DNA from 4 places in the Massilia pseudoviolaceinigra genome. Region 4 is predicted to be linked to each of the others. Evidence: predicted binding sites of a transcription regulator. Region 4 holds the regulator's gene; each other region holds the start of a gene.
The links. The regulator sigma-54, encoded in region 4, starts transcription at its own class of promoters, with help from an activator protein. The targets are predictions, from matches to a motif close to TGGCANGNAANCTGCTTT.

Region 1 (3,624 bases), on a different contig from region 4:
GGTCGGCGATCGAGCGCGCGCCGGACACGTTATGGTCGTCTTTTTCCGGCAGTACGCAGCCGAGGGTGGACACGCCGGTGCGCATCACGTCCATCGGATGGCTCGACGCCGGCAGCGCTTCGAGCGCGCTCTTGACCGCCTGCGGCAGGCCGCGCATCGACTTCAGGTGCGCCTTGTAGCCACGCAGTTCGCCGTCGTTCGGCAGTTTGCCGTGCACCAGCAGGTAGGCGATTTCTTCGAATTCGCAGCTGTCGGCGACGTCGAGGATGTCGTAGCCGCGGTAGTGCAGGTCGTTGCCGGTCTTGCCGACCGAGCACAGTGCGGTATTTCCGGCGGTGACGCCGGACAGCGCGACCGATTTTTTCGGCTTGAATGGAACGGCTTCGGCCGGGGTAGTGATGTCAGTCATGTGAACTCCGCGATTCTTCTTAATTAGTGTGATTACTTTTCTTTACCCTGGGCGAACAGCGAGTCGAGCTTTTGCTCGTACTCGTGGTAGCCAAGGTAGTCGTACAGCTCCATGCGGCTTTGCATGGTCGGGACGACGTTTTTCTGGGTGCCTTCGGCGCGCAGCGTCTTGTAGAAATTCAGGGCCGCCGCGTTCATGGCGCGGTAGGCGCCGCAGCAGTACAGGGCGATATCGACCTTGGCCGAGCGCAGTTCGTCAAGCGTGAACAGCGGGGTCGCGCCGAATTCGGTCAGGTTGGCGAGAATCGGCACCTTGACCGCGTCGCGCACCTGGCTGTACATCTCCAGTTTGGTGATCGCTTCCGGGAAGATCATGTCGGCGCCGGCTTCGACGTAGGCGCAGGCGCGATCGATGGCGGCGTTCAGGCCTTCGACGGCCAGCGAATCGGTGCGCGCCATGATGACGAAGCTTTCGTCATGGCGGGCGTCCACGGCGGCCTTGATGCGGTCGACCATTTCTTCCTTGCTGACGATCTCCTTGCCCGGGCGGTGGCCGCAGCGCTTGGCCGAAACCTGGTCTTCCATGTGCACCGCTGCCACGTCGGCGCGGATCATGTGGCGGATCGTGCGCGCGATGTTGAAGGCGCCGCCCCAGCCGGTGTCGATATCGACCATCAGCGGCAGGCCGCAGGTGTCGGTGATGCGCTGGGCATCGGTGATCACGTCGTCCATGGTGCTGATGCCGAGGTCCGGCATGCCGAGCGAGTTGGCGGCCACGCCGCCGCCGGACAGGTACACGGCCTTGTAGCCGGTTTGTTCGGCCATGCGCGCGGTGTAGGCGGTGATGGTGCCGACAACCTGCAATGGCGACTCTTCCTGGACTGCGCGGCGGAACATCGCGCCTCGTGATTCTCTCATTACGTTTCTCCTGGGGATGATGCGTTAAACAGACGACCCTGACACCATTGCAAGCGGCGTGCCACCCATGTTGCAGGCCTACGAACAGTGAGGGAATGCCGGAAACGGCTTTACATTCAATAGCTTGCGCTAAATCAAAACGAGCCGATCGGAAATAGTGCTGGATTAGCATGTTTCACTTGTGTTTCATCGTGAAACATCGAAACACGACTGCGGTACAATTGAAACATGCCCTATTCTTCCCGCACTGCTGGCGACGCCCACGACAAACCGGTCATCTGGACCGTTTCGGTATCGCGCCTGTCCGACCTTTTCCGCGACATTACGCTCGAATACGACCATCTTGCGGCGATCGAGCCGGTCAACCTTGGCTTCGACGACGCCGCCCGCCATATCCGCGAGCGCATGGCCAATGAACGCTGCGACGTGGTGATCGCGGCCGGCTCGAACGCGGCTTACCTGAAAGGCCGCGTGTCGGTGCCGGTGGTGATCGCCAAGGCCAGCGGCTTCGACATGATGCAGGCGCTGGCGCGCGCGCGCCGCGTATCGGCCCTCATCGGCGTCATCACCTACCAGCAGCAGCTGCCCGAACTGGCCGAATTCGCCGGCACGTTCGGCTTTTCCATCGCGCAGCGCACCTACGTCACCGAAGAAGACGCGCGCGCCCAGATCAACGACCTGAAAGCGGCCGGGATCGAGGCGATCGTCGGCGCGGGCCTGATCACCGACCTGGCCGAAGAAGCGGGACTGACCGGCGTCTTCGTGTACTCGGCCGCGTCGATCCGCCAGGCCTTCGACGATGCGCTGGAACTGGCGCGCCTGACCCAGCTCGAATCGAACAGCGGCCGGCGTGCGGTGGTCGCCGACACCTTGCGCACGCGGCATGGACTGAACGATCTGCGCGGCGAGTCGCAAGCGATGGAGACCTTACGCCAGGCGGTGGTCCTGTATGCGCGCTCGCCCGCCACGGTGCTGATCGAGGGCGAAACCGGCACCGGCAAGGAGCTGGTGGCGCAGGCGATTCACCGCGAAAGCCCGCGCAGCCTGGGTGCAAACCGGCCGTTCGTGGCCATCAACTGCGGCGCGGTGGCCGAGTCGCTGCTGGAATCGGAACTGTTCGGACACGAGGAAGGTGCGTTCACCGGCGCGCGCCGCGGCGGCCACGCGGGCCTGTTCGAAGCAGCCAACCGCGGCACGCTGTTCCTCGACGAGATCGGCGAAATGCCGCTGCCGCTGCAAACGCGCCTGCTGCGCGTGCTGGAAGAGCGCGAGGTGGTGCGGGTTGGCGGCACGCGCCCGATTGCGATCAATGTACGGGTTGTCTGCGCCACCCACTGCGACCTGGAACAGCGGGTGCGCGAGGGACGTTTTCGGGCCGATCTGTTTTTCCGGCTGGCGGTACTGCGGCTGTCGTTACCGCCGCTGCGCGAACGCAGTGCAGACGTGGTGGCGCTGGCCGAGTGGTCGCTCAAGAATGCGCTGGCGGCGCTGGGCGCGCGGCCGCATCCCAATCTGCATGCGGAGATGGCGGGCTGCGCGCCGCTGCTGGAGCGCTACGGCTGGCCGGGCAATGTGCGCGAACTGCGCAACCTGATGGAACGGGTCGCGCTGTTTCTGGCGGCCGAGCCTTTGCAGGCATTGACGCCGGCGTTTGTGCTGTCCTTAGCGCCGGAACTGGGCCGGGATGTCCAGCCGCCACTGGCCGCGCAGGCACCGGCGGCCGAAACGGTGGAGCAGGTGCTTGCGCGCTTCGGCGGCCGGCGCGACGAAGCTGCCGCCCACCTGGGCATCAGCCGGACGACGTTGTGGCGCAAGTTGAAATCGGGCGGCTGACGGGATCACCCGACTTTTGCGCAAATCGCATCAGAATTCGTATATCGAAGCATAAAATCATTCGTTCCAATGCCGTAAAGACGCGCCTATGATCCGCCCTTTTTCCGCCGGAGCGGCTGCCCACGAGGCTGCCGAACCGGCTTTCGGAGGTTCTCATGTCATCTACAACGCAGCCCGCCCTGTTTTCCCTGATCGGCAACACCCCGCTGATCGAAGTGACCCGCATCGACACCGGCCCGTGCCGCCTGTTCCTCAAACTCGAATCGCAAAACCCCGGCGGATCCATCAAGGACCGCATCGGCCGCGCCATGATCGAAGCGGCTGAAGCCGACGGCAGCCTGAAACCCGGCGGCGTCGTGGTCGAAGCGACCGCCGGCAATACGGGCCTCGGCCTGGCCCTGGTCGCGCGTCTGAAAGGCTACCGCGTTGTGCTGGTCGTGCCCGACAAAATGGCGATCGAAAAAA
Region 2 (3,624 bases), on a different contig from region 4:
GGTGGCGCCGACACGGCACAGGCCAAGCTGGACATCATGGAAGCCTGCGGTATCAAGGCCACCAAAAACCCGTCGGAAATGGCGCGTTTGCTGAAAGCCATGCTGTAATTTGTAAGCAAGGCCAAAGGTAGTGAATAATGACGGGGAGCGCAGGCTCCCCGTTCTCGTTGGCGGGTCACCCCCACGGAGGGCAAGAGTGGCGAAAATTATCATATCGCGCGATCACGCGGTGATACGGGAGGTCGAACTCGACAAGGACCGGATGACGCTCGGGCGCAGGCCCGACAGCGATATCGTGCTCCCGCACCCGGCCATGAGCGGCGCCCATGCGGCGTTCACGTTCATCCTGGACGACGTCTTCCTGGAAGACCTGGGCAGCACCAATGGCACCTATGTCAACGGCAGGCGCGTGGCCAAGCACATGCTGGAAGATCACGACACCATCGTCGTGGCGCGCTTCCAGCTCGAATTCATGGCCGGGCCGCGGCGCGCGGCACCCGAAGCGCATGCCGTGGAGGTATCCATGGTCGCATCGATCGAGGTAAAAACCGGACCGAATGCCGGCAAGCGTCTGGTGCTGACCAAGCCGCTGTCGACCCTGGGCAAGCCGGGCGTGCAGGTGGTGGCGATCACGCGCCAGAACGGCGCGTATTATCTGGCCCATGTGGACGGCAGCGTGGCACCTCTGATCAATGGCGTGGCGCCGGGCAAGACTGCGCGCCGGCTGCAGCACGGCGACGCAATCGAGCTGGCCGGGGCCGACATGGTGTTTTGCCTGACACCGGAGTAGCCACCTTATCCATTTCCCTCATGCCTGAAGTTGCAATGTGGCAAAAAGTGTCGCACCCAGCTGACAATTTTTGTATTCCCGGCAGCACAGGCTGACACTTTCTTGCACAATCAGGGTAGCGACACGCCAAAAACTGCGAAAAGCGCTGGCACGGCGATTGCAATGTTCTCAGAATGGTTTATGCAAGGCAATTTTGTCTGCAATGAGGGAATAATATGAAATCGACGAACATGCGCAATCGCGTTCAGGCCGGCTTTACGCTGATCGAACTGATGATTGTGGTAGCCATTATCGGCATTCTGGCCAGCGTTGCGCTGCCGGCGTATCAGAACTACATTGCAAGGTCGCAAGCGATGACGGGTCTGGCAGAAGTCTCCGCCGGAAAGGTCATCGTGGAAGCGAAAATGGCGGAGGGCGTTGACACCACCATTTCGGTGCCGGAGGATATAGGGATGCATACGAATACGCAACGTTGCACCGTTACCGTTTCGCTCGATCCCTCCGGTGCCACGACGCTTGAGTGCGCATTAAAAGGCAACACGCAAGTTGCGGGGTTTCTGATCACCTTGACCCGAACCCCGACCGGCGGTGCGGGTGGAAATATCTGGACGTGCAGCTCCACGCTCAATGCCAATGTCAAGCCAAAAGGATGTACGTGATTCGCGTTTGAACAGCCAAGCCCCCTGATCCAGGGGGCTTTTGCATTGGTGGCGTCGTTGTTGCATCCCTTAGCCGACCTTCTCCTTCATGATAAGCACTTGCAATTCGCAATGATACGAAGCGCGCCGGGCCGTCTGACTCACTGACCGCCGGGCGCGCAACAGCGTGATGCACGTTCCTGGCACTGACCATCCGCCGTACGAAGGGCGGCACCGACACTTCTCGTACCGACCTCGTTTGCTTGTCCTGCCGTCTCTGCCAACCCCGACCCCATCTCAAACTTCGGGCGCTTCTCGCTGACTCAGGCATGCCGCCTTCTCTGGCGCCGCCCCTCCCGCAGTTGAACGCATCTTCCGGCTTACTGTTCTGTCCCGCGTCCCGCCAAGTCAATTCTGTTTGCCTTGTGCTGAAACCGCTGGTTCACGCCGCAGACAGGAATCGCTGCTCGGTAATTTTTCATTGGACTAGAGCGAAGGACCAGGTACAGGGAAGGCAGCGCATGCTAGCGTTGAGCAGGTCAGGCACACGTAGGCTGGCAATTTTTTGCTCAAAATATGCTCAAAACATGCCATATGACAAAAAACGGCATACCAGGTTGCCAAAACCTGTCAGTGATACGCCAGAAATTGTCAAATTTACATCGCTACAGCGGGGATACACGGATGTTGTGCCAGAAAATGAAGCTGGCACGGCGCTTGCATATACCCAAGTGCGGTTCACAAGTTCCGAATTAATCCCAACTAGGAGTAGTAAAATGAAATCGATGAAAATGATGAAGAAGGCACAAGCCGGTTTTACCCTGATCGAACTGATGATCGTTGTTGCGATTATCGGTATCCTGGCTGCAGTTGCACTGCCAGCATATCAGGACTATGTTGCTAAGTCGCAAGTTGGTGCTGGCCTGGCTGAAATCACCCCAGGTAAAGTGAACGTCGAGACCAAACTGGCAGGCGGCGACGCTGTTGCTGGCCCTGCTGAAATCGGTCTGCTCCCTGTTACCACGCGTTGCTCCGGGATTGCTGCGAACGTTGCTGTAACCGGCGCCGGCACGATTACCTGCACCTTGCTGGGTAACACTGCTGTTCTGGGCAAAACCGTTACCTGGACCCGTGCAGATACCGGCGCTTGGACCTGCTCCAGCAATGCTGACGCAAAATACAAACCAAAAGAGTGCCAATAATCTGACATAGCCCCGACAGCATCTTGCTGTGGGGCATGTCCAAAGCTTGTTTAGGTTTCTATTGACGTGATAGACATACGATGACAAGTTTCAGGCCTCTTCCGGGACTTCCCGTAAGAGGCCTTATCATAAGTGCTTCTCCTTCGGCCCTGCGGTACACAGCCGAACCGACCGGATGTTGCAATAACGACCTACCAATACCCCGACCGCGCGTTTCCAGTTTTCCTCTCCTCAAAATTCATGACGGTCCTGTCAACGGTTCTCCCAGCGCGGACGTATGCAACTTCTTATCCAGATGGCACGATGAAATCACACCATTCCAATGCAAATTCGGCCCAGGCCGGCTTCACGCTGATCGAACTGATGATCGTTGTCGCCATCATTGGCGTGCTGGCAGCGGTAGCCCTTCCGGCGTACCAGGATTACGTGGCCAAGTCCAAGGTGAGCGCGGCGGTGGAAGAATCCGCCGGCGGCAGAACCGGGATCGATAGCGAGGTCATGCTTATCCCCAATATGACTGCCGCCGCTACCATGCAGGCCACCAAAATGCAGGCTGAATCGATCAATTGCACGATCACCACCACGGCCGCTGCCGCCGGGGCTGTCGCCATCAGTTGCACGATCAAAGGCGGTCCCGCGTCTGTGACGGGGAAAACCGTCACCTGGTCGCGTGCCACGACCGGCAACTGGACCTGTAAAGCCATCGGCATCGCTGTCGCGCATACCACCCCGTCGTGCCCGCCGTGATGTAAGTGATCACTTAATGAAGCCCAGTGCGCCATCCGGCAAGCACTGGGCTGCGTTGCTTAGCCTCCGTCCTCAGTTTTCGCCGCCCGGCTCCGGGCCGTTCGCATCAAATTCCCTCGCTTATTGCTGAACTACCTGGCCCCGCCGCCGGTCGAACAGGTTCGCCTGTCGAGTATCGCTTCGCAGGTAGCTTTCCCTGAGCAAGTTCTCGCTCAAACGCAATCCCTTGTTTCACTGCTGGTGCTTC
Region 3 (3,624 bases), on a different contig from region 4:
TCGTGCAGGATATCCTCGGCGGCGATGGTCTCGCGCCGGATGCGCGACTCGGCGAACGCCACGTCTTCCGCAATGGCCGGGTCCAGGTGATGGCACACCATCAGCATGTCGAGATGTTCGTCGAGCGTGTTGACGGTGAACGGGCGGGTCGGATTGGTTGACGACGGCAGTACGTTGTCCTGCCCGACGGCGGCGATGATGTCCGGCGCATGGCCGCCGCCTGCGCCTTCGGTATGAAAGGTGTGGATCGTGCGGTCCTTGAAGGCGTCCAGCGTGGTCTCTAAAAAACCGCCTTCGTTGAGCGTGTCCGAATGCAGGGCCACCTGCACGTCCATGCGCTCGGCCACCGCCAGGCAGTTATCGATGGCGGCCGGGGTGCTGCCCCAGTCCTCGTGCAGCTTCAGGCCGATGGCGCCGGCCAGCACCTGTTCCTCCAGCGGCCCTGGCAGGCTGACGTTCCCCTTGCCCATGAAGCCCAGGTTCATCGGAAAGGCATCGGCCGCGCCCAGCATCGCGTGCAGGTGCCAGGGCCCGGGCGTGCAGGTGGTGGCCGCGGTGCCGGTCGCAGGCCCCGTGCCGCCCCCGATCATGGTGGTGATGCCGCTCATGAGCGCTTCTTCGATCTGCTGCGGGCAGATGAAGTGGATGTGCGTATCGACTCCGCCGGCGGTGACGATCATGCCCTCGCCGGCGATGATTTCGGTGGCGCCGCCGATGGCCATGATCACGCCGGGCTGCACGTCCGGGTTGCCGGCCTTGCCGATGGCGGCGATCAGGCCGTTTTTCAGGCCGATGTCGGCCTTGACGATACCCCAATGGTCGACGATGACTGCGTTGGTGATGACGGTATCCATTACGTCGGCGTGCAGCCGCTGCGACTGGCCCATACCGTCGCGGATGGTTTTACCGCCCCCGAACTTGACCTCCTCGCCATGGATGGCGAAGTCGCGCTCGATCTCGATGAACAGGTCGGTGTCGGCGAGGCGGATGCGGTCGCCCGTGGTGGGTCCGAACATGTCGGCATAGGCGCGGCGGCTGATCGAGGGCATGCTAGTTGCCTCCGTGCGGCGGCAGTTCGCCCATCACCAGGCCGTTAAAGCCGAAAACCATGCGCGCGCCGCCAAGCGCCACCAGTTCCACGGTGCGCTGCTGGCCGGGCTCGAAACGCACCGCGGTGCCGGAGGCGATATTGAGCCGCATGCCGATCGCCGCGCTGCGCGCGAACTGCAGCGCCGTGTTGACCTCGAAGAAGTGAAAATGCGAGCCGACCTGGATCGGCCGGTCGCCGCTGTTTGCCACCACCACGGTGCGGGTGGCGCGGCCGGCGTTGAGCTCAATGTCGCCGTCGGCCAGCAGGTATTCGCCAGGTATCATCGTCATCTGCGCTCTCAGGCAATGGGGTTGTGGACGGTCACGAGCTTGCTGCCGTCCGGGAAGGTCGCTTCGACCTGGATGTCGGGGATCATCTCGGCGATGCCGTCCATGACGTCGGCGCGGGTCAGGATGGCGGCGCCTTCGGACATCAGCTGCGCCACCGTCTTGCCGTCGCGCGCACCCTCCATGATGGCCGCGCTGATCAGCGCCACGGCTTCCGGATAATTGAGTTTGAGGCCGCGCGCCATGCGCCGTTCGGCCAGCAAGGCGGCGGTGAAGATCAGCAGTTTGTCTTTTTCGCGCGGAGTCAGGTCCATGGATCGTGTTCTCTTGTCTAGGTATTCCAGATGCGCGGCAGCGGCGCGGCGCGCCCGAGCAGGTGCGGGCGCAATAACTGCCACACGGAAAAAATGGCGCGGCGCGCGCTTTCGCTGTCGTTGCCCAGGTAGCGCGCGACGAACACCGATTTGACTTGGGTGATGCCAAGTGCCGGGTCGAGCGCGCGCATGGCGTCGATCAGGGCGCCGCCGGCCGGCTTGCCGACACCGACCAGGGTGGCGCAGACGCTGGCGCCGTTCAGCCCCAATGGACTGTGCATGGCGGCGCTGCCACCAATCAGCGCGCCCTGCTCCCACCACAGCAGCTTGCCGCCACGGCGAATCTGCGTGTGCTGGGTGATGGTGCCGTTATCGAAAGTTTCGCCCGAGGCGCGCCGGCCGAAGCACAGGATGTCGCAGCCGATGTAGCAGGCGTTCGCCGCCAGTTCCACCCGTTGTTCCAGCGCCACGTGGGCGCCGTTGAAGAAGATGGCTTCCTGCGGCATCCATTCGACCGCCGCGCCGGTGCCGGCCTCGATCAGCACATCCTGGCGCGAGATGTTGCCGTTGGCGCGATACCATTTGGCGGCGCCGGGTGACGTGAGAAAGGCGTGACTGGCGTCGCCCGCAGCCACGCCCACCGACAGCCGGTCGCCGCCCACCACGCCGCCGGGCGGGTGCACGACGATGGCGTGGCAGACGCGCGGACCTTCCGGATACAGCGGTTTTTGCACGCGCAGCGGCCCGCTGTGGACACGCTCGATCAGGCGCGTGGTGCCCGCATCGTCGGCGAAGCGCAGCCGCAGGCTGGCTTGCCATGCACTCTGGGTCGGATCGGTCTGGTGGCAATCTCGCATACCTGTCGAATGAGCAGGATGCGTGCCAGCGCGCGCGGCACGTTCACGGTGCGGCGCGCCCGCAACGGGTGATCAGGCGCACCGCGACGGCGCGCGTGCACCGGCTTGGTGCGTTCGACGCGTTTTCAGCGTGCAGCTAGAACTTCACGCCCATCGACACCGACAGCACATCGCGGTCGACCTGGGTGTTGTAGACGCCGCCCCACACCGGCAGGTACGCTACCTCGGCCACGTAGCGCTTCAGGTATTCCATCCGCAGGCCGATGTTCATCGTGCGGCGGCCCTCGCTGAGCACGAAGTCGTACGACCATCCCTTCACTTCATGCTGCAGCTGCGCCCAGGCGTGCAGGTTCAGCCCTTTGAGCACCTGCGCCATGCGCGCGTCCACCCGCACGCGATAGGCATGCGCGGTCGGGCTTACGTAGCCGTCGGCGCTGCACTGGCGGGCGGCGTCGCTGCTGGTGACCTGGCAAGCCCCGTTGACGGGACCATTGCCATACTGGTCGGCGCGGCCGTAGCGCCGCACTGTGGGATCGGGCAGCCCGGCGACATGCTTGACCACTACCTCGCCCAAGGTGCTGACGGCAATCCCTCCCAGCATGGGCCAGTCCTGCTGCACACCCGCCTGCAGCTGGAAGGTACGATAGCGGTCGTAGGTGTGATACAGCGCACCTGGGGCGAGCGCATCGACATCCTTGCGCAGCAAGGTGACGATCGCCGGATTGAGGAACGCCGGCAAGGTGTCTCCTGGCGGAAGCTGGATCGGCTGATTCGGACGGTAGGTCAGCTCCCCGAACAGGCTTCCATGCGCGCGCCGGTGCGCAAGCGTCAGCGATGTCATGCCGATGCCGCCCGGGTATTCGGTGAAGTAGCGCATATTCTTGCCATCCGGGTCGCCCGCGATCAGGCCCGTGCCGGTCCGCTGTGCCTTGCGCACGCCCGGCAGCGGGTTGCGGCTGGTGTAGCGCGCATGATACAGGCCCACATCCAGGGCCAGCGGAGCGGACTTCCAGGTCAGCGCGGCGCCGTACTGGCGCTCGTCGACCGGATCGGGATTATCCATGCGCTTGACGAAA
Region 4 (3,624 bases):
AGCCGGTCCAGGTCACGCTGGGCACTGCCACCATCACCGGGACCGGCATGGAGGCGAACAACGCGACGCGCGAGCTCAAGTTCGCCAGCCGCGGGCAGATCGTGTATCCACCGAAAGCGGCGCGCGCAGCGCCACCCATCACAGGTAAACCACAATGAAAAAATTTCTAGCCTTCGCTTTGCTCGGACTGGCCGCGGTGACCGCGTCCGCCGAAAAGGCCGATGCCACCAAAAAGGCGGTGATCGATTACGGTTCACTTGAAACCAACGAAGTAACCCAGGTGACGATATTCACGGGGGACGTGGTCGTCACCAAGGGCACCCTGATCCTCAAGTCCGACCGCGCCGTCGTCAAGCACACGCCGGAAGGCGACATGTTCGTGACGCTGACCGCCAGCCCCGGCAAGGCCGCCACGTTCCGCCAGAAACGCGACGGCGGCCCCGACCTGTGGGTCGAAGGGCAGGCCCAGCGCATCGAATACGATGAACGCAACGACATGATGAAGCTTTTCTCGGGCGCCAAGATCCGCCAGCTGGAAGGCCAGAAGCCGACCAACGAAATCGAGAGCGAATTCATTTCCTACGACAGCCGCAAGGAAGTTTTCCTGGCGCGTAACGACGCCAGCGGCACCAACAAGCCGGGCCAGGGTCGCGGCACCATGATCATCGCGCCGCGCAAGCCGCGCGCCGCACCGGGCACGCCGCCGGGAGCACCAGCACCGGCGCCAGCGCCGGTCACCACGCCAGCGGCGGGAACCCAATGATGGAAGCGAAGAATTGCGGCAGTACGCTGATCGTGCGCGGGCTGCAGAAAAGCTATGGCAAGCGCCTGGTCGTACGCGATGTGTCGCTGCAGGTCGATTGCGGCGAAGTGGTCGGCCTGCTCGGACCCAACGGCGCCGGCAAGACCACCTCGTTCTACATGATCGTCGGCCTGGTGCCGTCGGACGCGGGCACGATCGATATCAGCGGAGTCGATATTTCGAGCCTGCCGATTCACCGCCGCGCCGCGCTCGGCCTGTCGTATCTGCCACAGGAAGCGTCGGTGTTCCGCAAGCTGACGGTGGAAGAAAACATCCGCGCCGTGCTGGAACTGCAGAAGGTCGATGGCAAGGCGCTGACCAAGGCCCAGATCAACGAGCGCCTCGACACCCTGCTGGCCGACCTGCAAATTGAAAAACTGCGCGAGAACCAGGCCATGTCGCTGTCGGGCGGCGAGCGGCGCCGGGTCGAGATCGCGCGCGCGCTGGCGACCAATCCGCGCTTCGTGCTGCTCGACGAACCGTTCGCCGGGGTCGACCCGATTGCGGTCATCGAGATCCAGCGCATCGTGCGCTTCCTCAAGCAGCGCGGCATCGGGGTCCTGATCACCGACCACAACGTGCGCGAAACGCTGGGCATCTGCGACCGTGCCTACATCATCAACCAGGGTGCGGTGCTCGCCTCCGGTCGACCCGACGACATCATCGCCGATGAATCCGTGCGCCGGGTCTACCTGGGCGAACACTTCCGGATGTAGGCATGAAACAGTCCCTTCAACTACGTACCTCACAGCACCTCGCCCTCACGCCCCAGCTGCAGCAGTCGATCCGGCTGCTGCAGTTGTCGACCCTGGAACTGCACCAGGAGCTGGAGCAGCTGCTGAGCGACAATCCGCTGCTCGAACGGCTCGACGACCCGCTCGATCACTCGGTGCGCCTGCTGGGCGATGGCGCCATCAGCAGCACGTCGACCCCGACCGAAGCGGCGCCCGAGCCGGGTGCCCAGGACGCGCCGGCACCAAGCGAAGGCGAGGGCTTCGAAGGCGGCGAGACGGACAGCCCGGCCAGCAGCGACAACGATGGCGAGTGGGGCGACCTCGGTCGCGCCAAGACGTCCGACGACGAGGATTCGCGCCCGCAGCTGGAAGCCTCCGCCACCACCTTGCGCGAGCACCTGATGGAGCAGATGCGCGTGACCGTGCTGGAGGCGCGCGACCGCGCGCTGGTCGAACTGATCGTCGACGCCATCGACGACAACGGCTACCTGACCGAAACGCTGGAAGAAATCCACGAGCGCATGCCGCCCGAGCTGGAGATCGAGATCGAAGAACTGCGCACCGCACTGGCGCTGCTGCAAAGTTTCGATCCGGTTGGGGTGGGGGCGCGCAATGCGTCCGAATGCCTGGCGCTGCAGATCCGGCGCATGCCGGGCGTGGCGCTGGTCACGCGGCGCATGGCGCTGACGATTGTGGAAAACCACCTGACCTGGTTCGCGCAGCGTGAATTCAACAAGCTGAAAAAGGCGCTCGACTGCGACGATGAGGACTTGCGCGAGGCGCAGACCGTGATCCGCCAATGCAATCCGCATCCGGGCGCGGAGTTCGCGTCGGACGTGTCGGACTACGTGGTGCCGGACGTGATCGTGCGCAAGGCGAAAAACGGCTGGTCGGTGATGCTCAATAACGATGTCATGCCGCGCCTGCGCGTGAACAGCATGTACGCCGCGCTGCTCAAGCAAGGCAAGGGTGAAGGGCAGATGGGCGCGCAGCTGCAGGAAGCCAAGTGGCTGATCAAGAACATGCGCCAGCGTTTCGATACCATCTTGCGGGTGGCCGAAGCGATTGTCGAACGCCAGCGCAATTTCTTCTCGCACGGTGCGGTGGCGATGCGCCCGCTGGTGCTGCGTGAGATCGCCGACACGCTCGGCCTGCACGAAAGTACGATCTCGCGCGTGACCACGCAAAAGTACATGATGACGCCGCACGGCATGTTCGAGCTCAAATATTTTTTCGGCAGCCACGTGGCTACCGAAGCGGGCGGCGAAGCGTCATCGACGGCGATCCGCGCGCTGATCGTGCAGCTGACCAGCGCCGAGGATCCCAAGAGCCCTCTGTCGGACAGCAAGATCGCCGACATGCTGGGCGAGCAGGGCATGGTGATCGCGCGCCGCACGGTCGCCAAGTACCGCGAAGCGCTCAAGATTCCGCCGGTCGCCCTGCGCAAGTGCCTCTAGCCTGCCCAGGGCTGCGCGGCGCCTAGAAAAACTCCGGGTGCTCGCGCAGCAGCACCTGCTCGTACTGGTTCACCGCCTTGAACTGTTCCAGCCCCGGCGCCATGCGCCGGCCCGCATCCCAGCTGCGCCAGGCGCGCGGCATGTCGTAGCTCAGGAACAGCGCATCGCCCATATCCTTGTAGGCCCCGGCCAGCGCCGGATTGGCGCGCAACACGCTGGCGTACAGCGGGAGCGCGCCGCGCACGTCGCCCAGCTTGGCGCGCCAATTTGCTTCAAACAGCGCCAGCATGTGCTGCTTGTGTGTGGTGAGCTTGCGCAGTTCCTGCAGCTTGGCGAGCGCCGCCTCCATCTCCGCCTTCCCCTTGGGCCGTATCGCCGCCGCGAACGCGCGCACTTGCGGGTCGGCGTTGAGCAGCACCTTCTGCTCCGGGGTCGGCATTTTCATCTGTTCGCCGCCGACAAACGCCAATTCGGACATGCCGAGCATGGCGTCGAATGCACGCTTGTCGGCGAACGCTTGCGCGATCTCGGTCTCGAAGGCTTGCCTGGCTGCCGCCGTTGGCGGGGCGGCATTCGCCTGCGCCTTGTCGAGCAGCTGATCGAGTTCGTCAGCCGCTGCCGCCCGTGGCTT

Region 1: prpB (methylisocitrate lyase) is a predicted target of sigma-54. The motif match lies at 1,373-1,390, and genes of this name have one in related genera.
Region 2: RBA40_RS32085 (pilin) is a predicted target of sigma-54. The motif match lies at 2,135-2,152, and genes of this name have one in related genera.
Region 3: RBA40_RS24595 (urease accessory protein UreD) is a predicted target of sigma-54. The motif match lies at 2,559-2,576, and genes of this name have one in related genera.

Annotation. Positions count from the first base shown of each region.
Region 1 covers NZ_JAVCWL010000003.1:167,381-171,004, reverse strand. Annotated here, with positions in the region: gene prpC (bifunctional 2-methylcitrate synthase/citrate synthase) at 1-409, opposite strand, end outside; gene prpB (methylisocitrate lyase) at 442-1,326, opposite strand; gene prpR (propionate catabolism operon regulatory protein PrpR) at 1,555-3,159, shown strand; gene RBA40_RS04335 (pyridoxal-phosphate dependent enzyme) at 3,315-3,624, shown strand, end outside.
Region 2 covers NZ_JAVCWL010000056.1:3,461-7,084, forward strand. Annotated here, with positions in the region: gene sucD (succinate--CoA ligase subunit alpha) at 1-108, shown strand, start outside; gene RBA40_RS32075 (FHA domain-containing protein) at 197-790, shown strand; gene RBA40_RS32080 (pilin) at 1,006-1,449, shown strand; gene RBA40_RS32085 (pilin) at 2,205-2,630, shown strand; gene RBA40_RS32090 (pilin) at 2,934-3,377, shown strand.
Region 3 covers NZ_JAVCWL010000029.1:36,288-39,911, reverse strand. Annotated here, with positions in the region: gene ureC (urease subunit alpha) at 1-1,049, opposite strand, end outside; gene RBA40_RS24605 (urease subunit beta) at 1,051-1,374, opposite strand; gene RBA40_RS24600 (urease subunit gamma) at 1,389-1,691, opposite strand; gene RBA40_RS24595 (urease accessory protein UreD) at 1,709-2,548, opposite strand; gene RBA40_RS24590 (DUF1302 domain-containing protein) at 2,685-3,624, opposite strand, start outside.
Region 4 covers NZ_JAVCWL010000005.1:64,829-68,452, forward strand. Annotated here, with positions in the region: gene lptC (LPS export ABC transporter periplasmic protein LptC) at 1-158, shown strand, start outside; gene lptA (lipopolysaccharide transport periplasmic protein LptA) at 155-763, shown strand; gene lptB (LPS export ABC transporter ATP-binding protein) at 763-1,518, shown strand; gene RBA40_RS06505 (RNA polymerase factor sigma-54) at 1,521-2,993, shown strand; gene RBA40_RS06510 (hypothetical protein) at 3,016-3,624, opposite strand, start outside.